Regions from separate parts of the Paenibacillus humicola genome, predicted to be linked through region 2. Evidence: a T-box and tRNA genes for the amino acid it is inferred to sense, from the RefSeq annotation. Region 2 holds a T-box; the other holds one or more tRNA genes.
The links. The T-box of region 2 lies ahead of trpS (tryptophan--tRNA ligase). A T-box ahead of a tRNA ligase gene usually reads a tRNA of that ligase, here a tRNA-Trp.

Region 1: it has a tRNA-Trp gene. The T-box ahead of trpS (tryptophan--tRNA ligase) is inferred to sense a tRNA for this amino acid. The anticodon was not compared.

The regions. Positions count from the first base shown of each region.
Region 1 is NZ_JAQGPL010000001.1:919,054-928,011, forward strand. Features, by position in the region: rRNA gene PD282_RS04400 (16S ribosomal RNA) at 1-1,440, shown strand, start outside; rRNA gene rrf (5S ribosomal RNA) at 1,551-1,702, shown strand; tRNA gene PD282_RS04410 (tRNA-Ile) at 1,732-1,808, shown strand; tRNA gene PD282_RS04415 (tRNA-Ala) at 1,828-1,903, shown strand; rRNA gene PD282_RS04420 (23S ribosomal RNA) at 2,040-4,974, shown strand; tRNA gene PD282_RS04425 (tRNA-Asn) at 5,078-5,153, shown strand; tRNA gene PD282_RS04430 (tRNA-Ser) at 5,157-5,247, shown strand; tRNA gene PD282_RS04435 (tRNA-Glu) at 5,257-5,331, shown strand; tRNA gene PD282_RS04440 (tRNA-Met) at 5,463-5,539, shown strand; tRNA gene PD282_RS04445 (tRNA-Asp) at 5,575-5,651, shown strand; tRNA gene PD282_RS04450 (tRNA-Phe) at 5,666-5,741, shown strand; tRNA gene PD282_RS04455 (tRNA-Thr) at 5,757-5,832, shown strand; tRNA gene PD282_RS04460 (tRNA-Tyr) at 5,837-5,922, shown strand; tRNA gene PD282_RS04465 (tRNA-Trp) at 5,931-6,004, shown strand; tRNA gene PD282_RS04470 (tRNA-His) at 6,017-6,092, shown strand; tRNA gene PD282_RS04475 (tRNA-Gln) at 6,103-6,177, shown strand; tRNA gene PD282_RS04480 (tRNA-Gly) at 6,183-6,257, shown strand; tRNA gene PD282_RS04485 (tRNA-Cys) at 6,265-6,338, shown strand; tRNA gene PD282_RS04490 (tRNA-Arg) at 6,353-6,429, shown strand; tRNA gene PD282_RS04495 (tRNA-Leu) at 6,435-6,517, shown strand; gene PD282_RS04500 (sensor histidine kinase) at 6,759-8,498, shown strand; gene PD282_RS04505 (response regulator transcription factor) at 8,476-8,958, shown strand, end outside.
Region 2 is NZ_JAQGPL010000001.1:113,852-122,809, reverse strand. Features, by position in the region: gene PD282_RS00615 (GH36-type glycosyl hydrolase domain-containing protein) at 1-1,636, opposite strand, end outside; gene PD282_RS00610 (sugar ABC transporter substrate-binding protein) at 1,936-3,234, shown strand; gene PD282_RS00605 (carbohydrate ABC transporter permease) at 3,316-4,203, shown strand; gene PD282_RS00600 (carbohydrate ABC transporter permease) at 4,287-5,087, shown strand; gene trpS (tryptophan--tRNA ligase) at 5,138-6,157, opposite strand; T-box leader at 6,312-6,604, opposite strand; gene PD282_RS00590 (HAD family hydrolase) at 6,733-7,461, shown strand; gene PD282_RS00585 (sulfurtransferase) at 7,604-8,461, opposite strand; gene PD282_RS00580 (GNAT family N-acetyltransferase) at 8,629-8,958, shown strand, end outside.

The DNA.
Region 1 (8,958 bases), 810 kb from region 2:
GAGTAACACGTAGGCAACCTGCCTGCAAGACCGGGATAACATCCGGAAACGGATGCTAATACCGGATACGCGGCTTTCCCGCATGGGGGAGCCGGGAAAGGCGGCGCAAGCTGTCACTTGCAGATGGGCCTGCGGCGCATTAGCTAGTTGGTGGGGTAACGGCCTACCAAGGCGACGATGCGTAGCCGACCTGAGAGGGTGATCGGCCACACTGGGACTGAGACACGGCCCAGACTCCTACGGGAGGCAGCAGTAGGGAATCTTCCGCAATGGACGCAAGTCTGACGGAGCAACGCCGCGTGAGTGAAGAAGGTTTTCGGATCGTAAAGCTCTGTTGCCAGGGAAGAATGGGTCGAAGAGTCACTGCTTCGATCATGACGGTACCTGAGAAGAAAGCCCCGGCTAACTACGTGCCAGCAGCCGCGGTAATACGTAGGGGGCAAGCGTTGTCCGGAATTATTGGGCGTAAAGCGCGCGCAGGCGGCATCGTAAGCCCAGTGTTTAAGCTCGGAGCTCAACTCCGATACGCACTGGGAACTGCGAGGCTTGAGTGCAGAAGAGGAAAGTGGAATTCCACGTGTAGCGGTGAAATGCGTAGAGATGTGGAGGAACACCAGTGGCGAAGGCGACTTTCTGGGCTGTAACTGACGCTGAGGCGCGAAAGCGTGGGGAGCAAACAGGATTAGATACCCTGGTAGTCCACGCCGTAAACGATGAATGCTAGGTGTTAGGGGTTTCGATACCCTTGGTGCCGAAGTTAACACATTAAGCATTCCGCCTGGGGAGTACGCTCGCAAGAGTGAAACTCAAAGGAATTGACGGGGACCCGCACAAGCAGTGGAGTATGTGGTTTAATTCGAAGCAACGCGAAGAACCTTACCAGGTCTTGACATCCCTCTGACCGGTCTAGAGATAGGCCTTTCCTTCGGGACAGAGGAGACAGGTGGTGCATGGTTGTCGTCAGCTCGTGTCGTGAGATGTTGGGTTAAGTCCCGCAACGAGCGCAACCCTTGATTTTAGTTGCCAGCACGTCGTGGTGGGCCCTCTAAAATGACTGCCGGTGACAAACCGGAGGAAGGCGGGGATGACGTCAAATCATCATGCCCCTTATGACCTGGGCTACACACGTACTACAATGGCCGGTACAACGGGAAGCGAAGGAGCGATCCGGAGCGAATCCTAGAAAAGCCGGTCTCAGTTCGGATTGCAGGCTGCAACTCGCCTGCATGAAGTCGGAATTGCTAGTAATCGCGGATCAGCATGCCGCGGTGAATACGTTCCCGGGTCTTGTACACACCGCCCGTCACACCACGAGAGTTTACAACACCCGAAGTCGGTGGGGTAACCGCAAGGAGCCAGCCGCCGAAGGTGGGGTAGATGATTGGGGTGAAGTCGTAACAAGGTAGCCGTATCGGAAGGTGCGGCTGGATCACCTCCTTTCTAAGGAATACCGTTTCCCGCAGCGGAAACGAAAGCGAGCCGAAAGGCTTGCACCGACAGGAATCGCTCATGTTCAGTTTTGAGGGAACAAACCCTCAAGAGACAATCCGTTTGGTGGCGATGGCGGAGGGGAACCACGCGTACCCATCCCGAACACGACCGTTAAGCCCTCCAGCGGTATTGCAATTGACCCGGATGGAAACGATGGGCAAATTGCAATGCTGGTACTTGGACCGTTGGAGAGAGTTGGGCGTCGCCAAGCAGGCGGTTTTTTGCCGCGATATGGTGCCGGGGCCTTTAGCTCAGCTGGTTAGAGCGCACCCCTGATAAGGGTGAGGTCGGTGGTTCGAGTCCACTAAGGCCCACCATTTGACCAAACTTTATTATGGGGCCATAGCTCAGCTGGGAGAGCGCCTGCCTTGCAAGCAGGAGGTCAGGAGTTCGATCCTCCTTGGCTCCACCAAAAGCATTGCCATCCACAAGCCGCAGATGATACAATATCATGTGCGAATTGCACCTTGAAAACTGGATACGAACAAATGAAACATCCTTTAGCTGAGTTTAAGCTTACGAAGCCCGTTTTCTTTGGAAAACGACTAGGTTAAGCTACTAAGAGCGCACGGAGGATGCCTAGGCACTAGGAGCCGACGAAGGACGTGGCGAACAACGAAATGCCTCGGGGAGCCGTAAGCAGGCGTCGATCCGGGGATGTCCGAATGGGGAAACCCGGCTGGGGCAATGCCCAGTCACCCGTTGCTGAATCCATAGGCAGCGTGGAGGCATACCAGGGGAACTGAAACATCTCAGTACCCTGAGGAAGAGAAAACAATAGTGATTCCGTCAGTAGCGGCGAGCGAACGCGGATTAGCCCAAACCAAGGGGCTTGCCCCTTGGGGTTGTAGGACGTCTCACATGGAGTTACAAAAGCGTTGGTTAGGCGAAGCGGTCTGGAAAGGCCGGCCAAAGAAGGTAAAAGCCCTGTAACCCAAAGTCAGCGCTCTCCGAGACGGATCCTGAGTACGGCGGGACACGAGAAACCCCGTCGGAATCCGGCAGGACCATCTGCCAAGGCTAAATACTCCCTAGTGACCGATAGCGAAGCAGTACCGTGAGGGAAAGGTGAAAAGCACCGCGGAAGCGGAGTGAAACAGAACCTGAAACCGTGCGCTTACAAGAAGTCAGAGCCCAATTTAGGGGTGATGGCGTGCCTTTTGTAGAATGAACCGGCGAGTTACGTTCCCGTGCAAGGTTAAGGTGAAGAGCCGCAGCCGCAGCGAAAGCGAGTCTGAATAGGGCGAGTTAGTACGTGGACGTAGACCCGAAACCGGGTGATCTACCCCTGTCCAGGGTGAAGGTGCGGTAACACGCACTGGAGGCCCGAACCCACGAACGTTGAAAAGTTCGGGGATGAGGTGGGGGTAGGGGAGAAATTCCAATCGAACCCGGAGATAGCTGGTTCTCCCCGAAATAGCTTTAGGGCTAGCCTCGGCGTAAGAGTCATGGAGGTAGAGCACGGATGGGGTGCGGGGCCCGCCAAGGGTTACCAAGTCCCGTCAAACTCCGAATGCCATAGACTTATCGCCGGGAGTCAGACGGTGAGTGCTAAGATCCATCGTCAAGAGGGAAACAGCCCAGATCATCAGCTAAGGTCCCCAAGTGTGTGTTAAGTGGGAAAGGATGTGGAGTTGCCCAGACAACCAGGATGTTGGCTTAGAAGCAGCCACCATTGAAAGAGTGCGTAATAGCTCACTGGTCGAGTGACTCTGCGCCGAAAATGTAACGGGGCTAAACACACCACCGAAGCTATGGCTAGGCAATCGCAAGATTGTCCTGGGGTAGGGGAGCGTTGAATACGGGTTGAAGGTATACCGTAAGGAGTGCTGGACTGTATTCAAGTGAGAATGCCGGTATGAGTAACGAAAAGACAAGTGAGAATCTTGTCCGCCGAAAGCCTAAGGGTTCCTGAGGAAGGCTCGTCCGCTCAGGGTAAGTCGGGACCTAAGGCGAGGCCGAAAGGCGTAGTCGAAGGACAACAGGTTGAGATTCCTGTACCACCGTAAACCGTTATGAGCGATTGGGGTGACGCAGAAGGGCAGTGACGCGGGGCGATGGAATGCCCCGTCCAAGCAGTGAGGCTGGTTGATCGGCAAATCCGTCAACCGTAAGGCTGGGCTGTGATGGGGAGGGAAAATTACAGTACCGAAGGTCATGGGCTCCGGCTGCCGAGAAAAGCCTCTAGCCAGGTGAAGGTGCCCGTACCGCAAACCGACACAGGTAGGCGAGCAGAGTATGCTAAGGCGCGCGGAAGAACTCTCGTTAAGGAACTCGGCAACATGACCCCGTAACTTCGGGAGAAGGGGTGCCTCGGTAGGGTGAATAGCCCGAGGGGGCCGCAGTGAAAAGGCCCAAGCGACTGTTTAGCAAAAACACAGGTCTGTGCGAAGCCGTAAGGCGAAGTATACGGGCTGACGCCTGCCCGGTGCTGGAAGGTTAAGGGGAGCGGTAAGCCGCAAGGCGAAGCTGTGAACCGAAGCCCCAGTAAACGGCGGCCGTAACTATAACGGTCCTAAGGTAGCGAAATTCCTTGTCAGGTAAATTCTGACCCGCACGAATGGCGTAACGACTTGGGCGCTGTCTCAACGAGAGATCCGGTGAAATTTTAATACCTGTGAAGATGCAGGTTACCCGCGACAAGACGGAAAGACCCCATGGAGCTTTACTGCAGCTTGATATTGGACTTTGGTACGATCTGTACAGGATAGGTGGGAGCCTAAGAAGCCGGAGCGCCAGCTTCGGTGGAGGCGCCGTTGGGATACCACCCTGATCGTATCGGAGTTCTAACCTGCTACCCTGAAACGGGTAGAGGGACCGTGTCAGGCGGGCAGTTTGACTGGGGCGGTCGCCTCCTAAAGCGTAACGGAGGCGCCCAAAGGTTCCCTCAGAATGGTTGGAAATCATTCGAAGCGTGTAAAGGCAGAAGGGAGCTTGACTGCGAGACCGACAAGTCGAGCAGGGACGAAAGTCGGGCTTAGTGATCCGGTGGTACCGCATGGAAGGGCCATCGCTCAACGGATAAAAGCTACCCTGGGGATAACAGGCTTATCTCCCCCAAGAGTCCACATCGACGGGGAGGTTTGGCACCTCGATGTCGGCTCATCGCATCCTGGGGCTGAAGTAGGTCCCAAGGGTTGGGCTGTTCGCCCATTAAAGCGGTACGCGAGCTGGGTTCAGAACGTCGTGAGACAGTTCGGTCCCTATCTGTCGCGGGCGCAGGAAATTTGAGAGGAGCTGTCCTTAGTACGAGAGGACCGGGATGGACGTACCGCTGGTGTACCAGTTGTTCCGCCAGGAGCACCGCTGGGTAGCCAAGTACGGACGGGATAAGCGCTGAAAGCATCTAAGCGTGAAGCCCCCCTCAAGATGAGATTTCCCAGTATGTAAGACCCCTGGAAGACGACCAGGTTGATAGGTTCGAGGTGGAAGCGCGGCAACGTGTGCAGCTGACGAATACTAATCGGTCGAGGGCTTATCCTATCGGTGTTCACGGACACGTGAACGCTGCTTCGGAAGACCAGCTAAAGAATTGATCGGATGTTCGTATCCAGTTTTCAGGGTGTAACACACCTGAATATACTGTTCCCTGATAGCTCAGTTGGTAGAGCACTCGACTGTTAATCGAGTTGTCACAGGTTCGAGTCCTGTTCGGGGAGCCATATGGAGAGCTGTCCGAGTGGTCGAAGGAGCACGATTGGAAATCGTGTATACGTTAACCGCGTATCGAGGGTTCGAATCCCTCGCTCTCCGCCAGTTTTATATGGCCCGTTGGTCAAGGGGTTAAGACACCTCCCTTTCACGGAGGTAACAGGGGTTCGAATCCCCTACGGGTCACCAAAAATAACTTGCATTGAGGACAAGTCGTGTGTTACAATATCGATTGTCGCTCATGCGGACTGGGTAGATGAAGTTCGGCGGTGAACCCGTCAACGTTTTGCCAGTCGGCAACACAGCAGCATTATTAACGACGCGGGGTGGAGCAGCCCGGTAGCTCGTCGGGCTCATAACCCGAAGGCCGCAGGTTCAAATCCTGCCCCCGCAACCAAATTTACTTCGGAGCAATCCGAGACCTTATAATGTGGAGCCGTGGTGTAGAGGCCTAACATGCCTGCCTGTCACGCAGGAGACCGCGGGTTCGAATCCCGTCGGCTCCGCCATTATAACCTAAAACGGCTCGGTAGCTCAGTTGGTAGAGCAGAGGACTGAAAATCCTCGTGTCGGCGGTTCGATTCCGTCCCGAGCCACCATTTAACTGCATAAGAGCCGGTGTAGCTCAACTGGTAGAGCAACTGACTTGTAATCAGTAGGTTGGGGGTTCAAGTCCTCTCGCCGGCACCACTATGGAGGATTAGCGAAGTGGCCAAACGCAGCAGACTGTAAATCTGTTCTCTGACGAGTTCGGTGGTTCGAATCCATCATCCTCCACCAGTTACCTTAGGGGCATAGTTTAAAGGTAGAACAGCGGTCTCCAAAACCGTTAGTGTGGGTTCAATTCCTGCTGCCCCTGCCAGTTGAATATATGGCGGTCGTGGCGAAGTGGTTAACGCATCGGATTGTGATTCCGACATTCGGGGGTTCAATTCCCCTCGATCGCCCCATCTTTTCCATTGGGGATTAGCCAAGCGGTAAGGCAACGGACTTTGACTCCGTCATGCCTAGGTTCGAATCCTAGATCCCCAGCCATTTATGCGGAAGTGGCTCAGCGGTAGAGCATCGCCTTGCCAAGGCGAGGGTCGCGGGTTCGATTCCCGTCTTCCGCTCCATTCTTTCGGCGCCATAGCCAAGTGGTAAGGCAGAGCTCTGCAAAAGCTTTACCCCCAGTTCGAATCTGGGTGGCGCCTCCATCTTTTTTTATTTTGTGCCCTTAGCTCAGCTGGATAGAGCGTTTGACTACGAATCAAAAGGTCAGGAGTTCGAATCTCTTAGGGCACGCCATGATTGCCGGTGTGGCGGAATTGGCAGACGCGCGCGACTCAAAATCGTGAGGGAAACCGTGGAGGTTCGAGTCCTCTCACCGGCACCATCTTTTTTACGCCTAGCATATGAAAGCTCAAGAGTTCGACACTCTTGGGTTTTTTTGTTGTATTCACGCGACTTCATTATAGTGTAAGCTTTCGTTTGTTGACATCATCCAGGAAAAAATTGTTTTCGTTATTGCGGAAGGCGCTTTCAGCTGTTAGAGTGGTACTTATCCTACTCACTGGAGGAGATTTGCGCTGAAGCGATCAATCAAAACGCAGCTGATTATCAGCTTTTTTTTGGTGATGCTGCCTGTTGTGCTGTTTCTGGTGATGAACACACTGTATGCCAAAAACGTCGTGCGGGACAAGGTGTCCGAAACGTACCGGAACACACTCGATATTTTTGGGGAAAAGACGGACCGGACGCTCAGCGAAATCAGCAATTATTTAAATAAAATGGCGGTGCTTGATAACGACGTAGGACTGCTGCCGTCCTTCCCGTACGGAAGCGACAACTATATCCTGACCAAGATCCGGATTCAAAATAAGCTTCAGCGCGACATTGTGTTCTACAATCCGGTCGATACGGTGTTCGTTTACAATGCGGGAGACATTTTTTTCAGTACGGCCGGCCCTGGCTATGATGCGATGAAAAACGTGCTGTCCGATAATTTGGGAGCTATCGTGAAATTAGCCCGCACCTCGGTCGATGGAAAATGGCTGCTGTGGCACGACAAAAGGGTTCCCGGCGGCGACTTTCTGGTGCGGCTTACGGCGGTTTCGAACAGCGAGCTGTATGTGGGTGCGATCATTCGAATTTCCGAGCTGCAGGCCCAGCTGTCCCTTCAGTGGAAGGACGGCGACATCGGCGAAAGCGCGATTTATTCCACGAATGGTATCCGGCTTGGTAATCCTGCGTCCGGCAATCCTGCCGTGTTCGACGAACAGATAACGAAGCTTGCGGGCGATCCATACCAGTTCGTGAAGGACGAGCATACCGGCCGCCGCTATTTGATGATGAGCCGTCCGAGCCAGCAGGCGGATTTTACGATGATTATTCTCGTGTCCGAAAGCTACATGCTGCAGGCTTTGCCTTATTTTCAGAAAGCAACGTATTTCATGACCTTCGGGCTTATTTTTATATTCGCCTTGTATTTGTTTTTTATCCGCCACATGCTGTTCAAGCCGCTGCAGCAGCTGATCGCCGGGATGAAAAAGATTTCGCTCGGGATGCTGGACGTCCGGCTGCAGACGAACGAGACGCATGAATTCGTTTTTCTGGCCAATACGTTCAACAACATGGTGGAGCAAATCAAAGATTTGCGGATCGGGATGTACGAAGAACAGCTGCGCGTGCAAAAAATCGAGCTGAAGCAGCTGCAGGCGCAAATCAATCCGCATTTCTATATGAACAGCCTGAACATCATTTATAATTTCGCCGCGCTGAAGGATACGGATTCGGTGAAAAAAATGGCGCTTCATCTCGCGGATTATTTCCGCTTCATTATGCGGGTCAACCGCGATCTGATTACGCTGGACGAAGAGCTGAAACATATCGGCAATTATATTCAAATTCAGAAATTCCGTTTTCCGAATAAGCTGGACTGCACGTACGACATGCCGGACGATCTGAAACACGTGACGCTGCCTGCGCTGACGGTTCAACCGTTCGTGGAGAACGCGATCATCCACGGGTTTAAGGACCATCGGAAGCTGTTCGCTATTACCGTTAGGGGCGAGCTGGTGGAGGATGAAGGCGAAACCTTCATTGTCCTTGCCGTCGAGGATAACGGAACCGGTTTTCCGGACGGTCTGCTGGAGCAGCTGAAGGAAGGCGAAGCTCAGCTTCACACCGACGCGGGCGGCGTCGGCATCCTCAATGTCATGCAGCGGCTGAAGCTGCGGTACGAGGGCAGGGCAAGCGTCAGCTTTTATAATCGAAGCGGCGAGGGGACGGGCGCCGGCGTCAAAATTACGCTGCCGGTTGTGAAAGAAGCGGAACGGGAGGAGAGCGGTCGCAGTGTACAACTTGCTGGTCGTTGATGATGAGGAGATTGCCATTCGCGGCATCGTGCAAGGAATTGACTGGTCGGCGCTGCCGATATCCGATATTTACACGGCGTACGATGCGGAAGAGGCGCGGCGGATTTTCAGCGAGCATCCGGTTCATGTGCTTATATCCGATATCGACATGCCGAGGGAAAACGGCATTCAGCTGCTGACATGGGTTAAAGAAGCTTCTCCGGCGACGAAGACGATTTTTTTGACCGGACACGCCGATTTCAATTTTGCCCAGCAGGCTATCCAGCTCGACAGCTTCGATTACCTGCTAAAGCCGATCGACCACGACGAGCTGAAGCTTTGCGTGGAAAAGGCTCTGGAATCGGTACGCGAGCGGGAACGGGAGGAATCGTTCCGAAAGACGTATGCCTTTTATTTCGAGCAATGGAACCGGCAGCTGCCGCTGCTGGTGGAGCGGCTTTGGCAGGATGTGCTGAATTTG
Region 2 (8,958 bases):
TCGCCCCGAGCTCGAGCACGACCAGCGACGCTTCGCCCGGCTCCGCGCCTTCCGCGAGCATCGACTCGCCGCCGACGTTCAGCTCGGCGCCTTCGATGCGCATCCGGTAGCGCAAATCCGGATAGTACGAGGCGCTGAGCGAGCTGCCGTCCGCCCGGAACGTGAGTGTGCCGCCCTCCCGCTCTATATGAAACGGCGCGTCGTATTCGTTGTTCCCCATCGTCACCTGGTTAGTGACGAGATAACGGCGCGCCCTGCCGGTTTCCGAAGCGACGCGCAGATGAACCTCCGGCGTGTCGACCGCCGTGAAGACCAGGACGGTGATCGTATCGCCCGGCATTTTGTACACCCATTTCGCATAATTGAATCCCATCTCGAACAACGAGGGCATCGCCAGCAGCCGGAAGCCTTCGTCCGTTTCAACGTAAATGCGCTGTCCGGACGTCTTCATCGCATTCAGGGCGCTGCGGGCGTTCGACAGCATTTTATTGAACGACGTATTGCCGACGACCAGCTGGGAATTGAAAATACCGTACATGTACGCCGTCGTCGTCAGCACATGCTCGTTCATCCGGTCGTTGCGGCCGGTCATCAAAATATGCCCGTGCGGGCGCTCGACCAGCAGCTCCTTGCGTTTCAGCACGACATGCTCGTGAGCGGGCGTGAAGAAGGAAAGCAACGTCTCCCCTTCCCGTTCCTCCTGCAGACGAACCGGATACAGGCGCTCGATCTCCTCGGGCGTCATATCCAGCGTTTGCAGCGGCCTGCCGGCAGAGCTCGTCAGCACCGTCCTTCGGACCGTCCGCTCTTCGCCCGGCTGCCGGGCTTCCGCCCGTTTCCGCGCCTCGGCCAGCTCTTCCGCAAACTCCAGCTCCGTAACGGCTGAAGGATGGTTTTCCTTATACAGCCCGTAGAATACGGCCCGGGCTTCCCCGTCCAGACGAATTCGCCCGCTCTGCAGCGCGGTGTAGGCAAACTCGTATTGGTAAACGCCGTTTGCCAGCTTCTCGCTCGTCAGCCGCTCCGGCGTATTCGTCTCTTTATAAGAAAGTCCGAAAAACTGAAAGCCGTCCGTCGAGTATCCCGCGGCGCCGGTCAGCGCGCCCTGCTGCAAATAAGGGAATTTGCCGCCCTGCTGCGGCTGATTTTGACGGGAGCAGACGACATAACCGCGGTTCTCGTCTTCAAAGACGGTATGGCCGATATATTGCGACAGGTAAGCTTCGTTGGAACGCACCGCGCCCTTGTCCGCAATGCCGATATCCTGGCCGTAAATCAGGTCCACCTCGGCTTCGCGCCCGTGCAGCCGGACATCCCAAAACCAGATGCCGCCGCCCGCAAGGCGCAGCGTCACCCGGTAGCGGATTCCCCAAACCTCGCCCTCCCAGGCGAGCGACGTCTCCGAATGCGACAGGCGGCTGGCCGAGCGGACGCCGAGCAGCGGCACGGCTTCGATGCCGGATGGCAGAAACCGCCGAAGATAAATATTGTTCAGCGACCCGTCGACAGGGTTGCCGAGCAGCTGATTGATCAGCGTCTCCCCGCAGGTAACGGCGTACAGATCGCCGCTGTTCAAGAAGGCGAACCGCAGTGCTCCTTCGCCCAGCTGCAAAGTCGAACCGGTTTTCTCTATCATGCAGATGTCACCTTCTTGTCTGATTGGATTCAATGGAACGCAAAAAGGGATTGGCTTTTTTCGCATTTTTTTTAAAGGCATTATTTGGTTCGAAACGTTTCAATTTTGGGTCGAATTGATTGTAATATAAGTTAAAAGCGTACGTCAATGAAAATCGAAACGTTTCGATTGACATAAAAAAAGGTGTTGAATACGATTTCAGTTTATTTTATAATGGCTTTCGAAACGTTTCGACGATGTGGCTTCGCATAAATCGGCATTTTTCTCAAATGATAAGCAAAAACGGGGAGGAAAAAGGTATGTTTGGAAAAAGAAAGACCATGGCGGCAGGGCTGGCCGGCTCCATGCTGCTTGCGGGAATGCTCGCGGGCTGCGGCGCATCGTCGTCGAACGGCGGGAACGGCGGCGGCGAAGCTGCCGGAGGAGGAAACGCAAACGGCGGCGGCAAGAAGGTCACGCTGAACGTTTGGGGCATGGGCGACGAGGCGAAATCGCTTCCTGCCATGGCGAAAAAGTTCGAAGAGCAGAATCCCAATATCGACGTGAAAATTCAGGCGATTCCGTGGAGCAGCGCCCACGATAAACTGCTGACGGCGGTCGCTTCCAAGAAGGGACCCGACGTCTTGCAGATGGGCACGACCTGGATGCCGGAATTCGGCGCGGCAGGCGCGCTGATGGATTTGACCCCTTATATCGATCAGTATCCGGACCTGAAGGACGACAACTTCTTCCCCGGTTCTCTCGAAACGACGAAGCTTGACGGTAAAATTCTCGGCGTCCCGTGGTACATCGATACGCGCGTCCTGTATTACCGCACCGACCTGCTGGCATCCGTCGGCTACAAGGAAGCGCCGAAAACGTGGGACGAGCTGAGTGACGCGGCGCAGAAGCTGGCGAAGCGCGGCAAAGGCAAATACGGCATCAGCATCGACGCGAAGGAGCAGACGCTGTCCTTCATGTTCGCCCGTCAGAACGGCGCGAAGCTGCTGGACGATCAGGGCAAGCCGCAGTTCAACGATCCGAAGTTCGTCGAAGCGGTCAAATACTTGAATTCGTTCTACCAGAACGGTTCGGCTCCGAAAGAGGATCTGGGACTCGACCCGGTACAGGCGTTTAAAGGCGACGCCATCATCCCGATGTTCATCTCCGGCCCGTGGATGGTCAAGCCGATTACCGAGCAGGCGCCCGAGCTGAACGGCAAATGGGCGACCGCGGTGCTGCCGAAGAAAGAGAACAACATCTCCAACCTGGGCGGCTCCAACTGGTCGGTCTTCCAATACACGGAGCAGAAGGACGCCGCGCTGAAATTTATCGATTTCATGAGCAAGCCGGACATGCAAATCGAATGGATGAAGCTGGCCGACGCCATGCCGGCCGCCAAAGCCGCGTGGGACGACCCGGCCCTGAAGAGCAACCCGTACCTCAGCGTCTTCGGCCAGCAAATGAACGACGCCGAGCCGATGCCGCTCATCAAGCAGTGGGAGGAAATCGCGCAGAGCTATCTCAGCACCTTCGAGAAAATTTACCGCGGCGGCGAGGACGTGCAGAAAGCGCTAGACGATTTCAACAAGAAAGCGGAAGAAACGCTCAGCAAATAACGTTGTAGGCCGCGGGACGGCCGCCCGGCAGCAGGCTGCCGGGCGGTCTCCCGTTTACCTTTGGCGGGAGGTGACAGATTCATGAAAGGCGCGACCAACAGCAAAGCCGCCTACTTTTTTATCGGGCCGACGCTTTTGCTGCTCGCCGTTTTTTCGCTCGTTCCGATCGCAATTGCGCTCGTGATCAGCTTTACCAATATGGACCTGACGGGGCTCGCGGATTATTCGGCGATCCGTTTCGTCGGCTTTCGCAATTATATCGACGTCGTCGCCGACCCGATATTCGTTAAATCGATCCTGAACACGCTGTTTTACGTGGTGATCGGCGTTCCGCTCGTCATCGCGGTCTCGCTCGCCGTCGCGCTGCTGATCAATTTCGGCAAAAACCGGCTGTTCGAGGTGTTCCGCGTCCTGTATTATATGCCTTCCGTGACGAACGTCGTAGCGGTCGCGGTTGTTTGGGGCTACCTGTATAACCCGAGTATCGGCCTGTTCAATTTCCTGCTCGGCAAGCTGCATCTGGCCGGCGTTCCGTGGCTGACGGACCCCGTCATGGCCAAAATTTCGCTGATCATTCTCGCGCTGTGGCGAGGTATCGGACTCAACATGATCATCTTTATCGCGGCGATCCAGGGCATCCCGAAATCGTACTACGAAGCCGCCCAGCTGGACGGCGCGAACCGATGGCAGCAGCTGTTCCGGATTACGCTGCCGATGCTGCGGTTCGCGATTTTCTTCGTGTCGATCACGACGACGATCGGCTGGCTGCAGTTTTTCGAGGAGCCGTTCATCATGACGAACGGCGGTCCGCTGGACAGCACGACCTCGGTCTCGCTGTTCATCTATCGCAACGGCTTCCAGCTGAGCCATTTCGGCTATGCCGCCGCAGGCTCGTTCGTGCTGTTTGCCGCCATCATTGTCGTAACGCTCGTCCAATTCCGGCTGCAGCGCAAAGATACCGACTTTTGATCCTGACCTGAAACGAGGTGATCGTGGTGAGTTCGAATACGCTGCGCACGGCGCAGGCGAAGAGGGGCGGCGGCGAAACGACGCTGACCTGGGTCGTCGCCATCATCCTGACGATCGGGGGCCTGCTCGTCGTGCTGCCGTTCGTGTGGATGATTTTCTCGGCGTTCAAGACCGAAGGCGAGGTCATGCAAATTCCGCCGACCCTGTTCCCGAAGACGTTCACCCTGGACAATATCCGCAACCTGTTCGCCAATATGAATTTCACCGTTTATTTGCGAAACACGCTGATCGTCGTCCTCTGCTCCTTCGCCGGGCTGTTCCTGAATGCGATGGCGGGGTTCGGCTTCGCCAAATACCGGTTTAAGGGCAAAGACAACCTGTTCCTGATGGTGCTGGCGACGATGATGATTCCCAGTCAGGTGACGATGATCCCGGTCTATCTGATCCTGAACTACATGCACCTGACGAACACGATGACCGGCATCGTGCTGCCCGGTCTCGTCGGCGCGTTCGGCATTTTTCTGTTCCGCCAGTTCATGTCCACCATTCCGGACGAGCTGCTGGAAGCCACGCGGCTCGACGGCGCCAGCGAATGGCGGGTGTTCCTGCAGATTATTCTCCCGATCTCGAAGCCGATTTTGGCGGTGCAGGCGATCCTGACCTTCATCGCCGGCTGGAACAGCTTCCTGTGGCCGCTGATCGTCGCCAATGACGAGGGTCTATACACGCTCTCCGTCGGCCTCTCGCTGCTCAAAGGGCAGTACAGCGGCAACTACGCCCTGCAGATGGCCGGCTCCGCATTTATGGTCGTGCCGATCATTATTATTTTCGTGTTCTTCCAGAGGCACATTATCGAGAACTATTCGATTTCCGGCATGAAATAAATTCATCCTGCATTTAAAGCCCCGGGCCGAAAGCGGTCCGGGGCTTTGCGTCATTCCATCGCGGCAGGGGCGGAATGGCCGGCATCGAAATAATTCAGGCTCATCGCCTCCCGCACCTCGCGCATCGTTTCCCGCGCGATCTCTCGCGCGCGCCGCGTCCCGTCCATCAGAATGTCGTCGACATCGGCGAGCCGGCCGGCGTATCGGGACCGGCGCTCCCGCATCGGCTCCAGAAGCCGCTCCAAAATCGCCGTGAGCCGCTCCTTACAGGCCGTGCAGCCGATCGCCGCGCTCTCGCACCCTTCACGGATTTCCGCGGTGCCATCCGGGTGAAAAGCGCGATGATAGGCATAAATCGGGCATCGTTCCGGATGGCCGGGATCGCTTCGGCGGACGCGCGCGGGGTCCGTCGTCGCCTTTCGGATCGTTAGCGCCAGTTCTTCTTTACTGGAATCGAGCGCGATCGCGTTTCCCAGGCTTTTGCTCATCTTTGCGCTGCCGTCCGTGCCGACGAGCCGCGGCATGTCGCTGATCAGCGGCTTCGGCTCGACGAGCACCGGCTTATACAGCTCGTTAAAGCGCCGGACGATTTTCCGGGCCAGCTCGAGATGCGGCAGCTGATCGTCGCCGACCGGGACGATCGACGCTTTGCAGAACGTGATATCCGCCGCCTGGCTGACGGGATAGCCGAGGAACCCGTAATACATCTCGTCCAGGCCGCCCTGTTTCGACTCCGCTTTAACCGTTGGATTATGGCGCAGCACGTTGACGGTGACGAACATCGAATAGAACACCGTCAATTCCGCGATCTCCGGAACCATCGACTGGACGAAAATCGTCGCCCGCTCCGGATCGATCCCTGCGGCTAAATAGTCCAGCGCCACCTCGCTCAAGTGGCGGCGGATCACCTCCGGCCGTTCAAAATGCGTCGTCAGCGCCTGTACGTCCGCCAACAGAATAAACGTCTCGTATTTTTCCTGCAGCGCAACGCGATTTTTCAAACTGCCGGCGTAATGGCCAAGGTGAAGCTTGCCGGTCACCCGGTCTCCGGTCAAAACCCGTTCCGTCATGATTGAACATCCTCCTTGTTATGGCGGCTGGCCTCCGCTTCCGGAAACCGCCTGTTGAAATTCCATTTTCGTTCCGATACGTAATCCGATGCCGCCGCCACCAGCCATCCTCCATGGCCATCACCCCCTTTAACATGCAAAAAAGCCCCGTCCGAATAAGGACGAAGCTTTGCGATCGCGGTGCCACCTTAATTGACCGTTCCCTTGAGCAGCCTGTGCCGGGTTCGGTCATCTCTTGACGGTACGGAGACAGCCAAACGCGCAGATCTCGATACCGCTCCCTTGATAACGGCGGGACTCCCGGCTTTCCCTACTGACCCAACTGGGCGGTTCGGAAAAGCGACTCCAAAGGCCATTCGGCATGACGCCGGACACCGGTTCGCAGCAACCACCGGCTCTCTGCACGTCCTTCGCGCATGCCTACTTACCCTTTATCTGCGTCGTTCGGATATATGAAGCATCTTACATCAAACGATTCGGCGGGTCAATCGGCAAAGGAACATAATTGCCGCTGGTTCGGCCGGGGAAACGGGCTTATAATGAGTCCAAAAGGCATTTCCACGGGGAGTGAAACGATGCGCCCGAAAGCGATTCTGCTCGACATGGACGATACGATTATTTCCTACGATCACGGAATCGATCTGGACCTTTGTTGGAAGCGTGTATGCAGCAGGCATCTGCGCCTGGACGATGCACGTATCGGCGAGCTGATTACCGAAATTAAGCGGCATGCCAAATGGTATTGGAGCGATCCGGAACGGCACCGCACGGGACGGCTGGACCTGGACAAAGCCCGTACCGAGATCGTTGCGAGCGCCCTTCGGCTCGCAAGCATTCACGAGCCCGCCGCGTCCCGGCGGATCGCCGTCGATTACGGAGTCGAACGCGACCATGAAATCCAGCCGTATCCCGGCGCCGTCGAAACGCTGCGGCAATTGCGCGATAAGGGCTTCCGGCTTGCGCTCCTGACCAATGGCGCCAAGCTTCCGCAGCGGAACAAGATCGAACGCTTCGGGCTGGCACCCTTTTTCGACTGCATTCTGATCGAAGAGGAATTCGGTGCCGGCAAGCCTGATGAAAGGATTTATCTGCATGCGTTGGACCGTCTGGGTGCCGCGGCCGATGAGACATGGATGGTCGGGGACAATTACGAATGGGAAATCGCCGCGCCTCAAAAGCTGGGCATCAAGGGGATCTGGATCAATCCCAAAAGGCTCGGCCATCCGTCTCCGGAGCTTCCGTATCGAACGGTTTCGACGTTGAGCGACATTTTGCCTTTATTGGATGAAACCGCTGTGTCCTAAGAGAGATGTCCTGATTAGGAATGTGGATCGTTTGTTGTCGTAAATGAAAAATCTCCGGAAGGCGCGAGCCCCCGGAGATTTTTTTGCGTTTAGGCTTGGCTGCCCGATGCGATTGTACCGTCTGACGAAACCTCTTCAGCCCTTATTCTTCTCCCGTCGCGATCGGATTCTCCTTGTTCGACACCCAGTCGCTCCAGCTTCCCGCATACAGCTTCACGTTGCGGAAGCCGATCGCTTCGAGCGCGAACACGTTCGGGCAGGCGGTGACGCCCGAGCCGCAGTAGACGATGATTTCGTCGTCCGGCGACAGGTGCGCGAAGCGCTCGCGCTGCGCTTCGTCCGGCAGCCAGGTCCCGTCCGCCGCAAGGGCGTCCTTCCAGAAGCGGTTGATCGCGCCGGGAATGTGGCCTGCGGCCGGATCGATCGGCTCCGTCTCCCCGCGGTAGCGCGGCGCTTCCCGGGAGTCGATCAGGACGACGCCCGGCCGGCCGATCCGCTCGCGCACGTCCTCCGCCGTGACGGCCAGCTGCGGCTGCACGTCCGGCGTATACGGCTCGTCCGCCGGGGCGATTTGCGGCGCTTCGGCGGTGACGGGGTACCCGGCGGCCTGCCACCCGGCAAAGCCGCCGTCCAGGATGGAGGCGCCGCCCGGATGGCCCAGCCAGCGGAGCAGCCAGACGAGGCGCGCGGCCATCGCGCCGCCCTGGTCGTCGTAGGCGACGACGTGCGTGCCGCGCGTAATGCCGGCACGCTCGAGCGCGGCGGCCAGCGCAGCCGGCTCCGGCAGCGGATGCCGGCCGCCGCGGCGGTCTTCGCGGATCGGAGCGGACAGATCCCGCTCCAAATCCATATACACCGCGCCGGGAATATGCGCGGTATGGTAGGCGCGCTCCCCGGCGGCGGCATCCTGAAGCAGAAACCGGCAATCCGCGACACGAACCGGGTTGGAGGCGTTTTGCAGACGCTCATGCAGCCATGGCGGCGATACGATTCCATTCATAAGGGCAGCCTTCTCTCTTTGCAGGGATTTGCACCCGCTTCGGCAAGCGGAATGCGTTATTTTGAACAAGCCTGGTTCTATTTTACCATGACGATTCGGGATTTGTTATAATGTTGCTCATGAAGCCGTGCCTGAACGCACGCCCATCAAGGAGGCCTCCGCCCAACATGTCTCTACCAGACGACGACCGGTCCTGCACTTCCTTCTCCGTTGTGCCGCTTTCGACGCAGTTGGCCGAGGAATTATGCGGATGGCGCTACGAGCCGCCGTACGATTTCTATCATTGGAGCTCGTGGGAAGTGATGCAGCAGCTCGGTCTTGAATTCGGCGATCCGGCCATCCGCGAACGACAGTACGCCGCTGTGCTCGACCGGAACGGCACTTTTATCGGCTTTGGGCAATTTTTTCCGCTGCTCGGGGTCACGCGCATCGGCCTCGGCATCCGCCCCGGTCTGTGCGGCCGCGGCATCGGCCCGCATATGGTCTCGGCTTTGGTT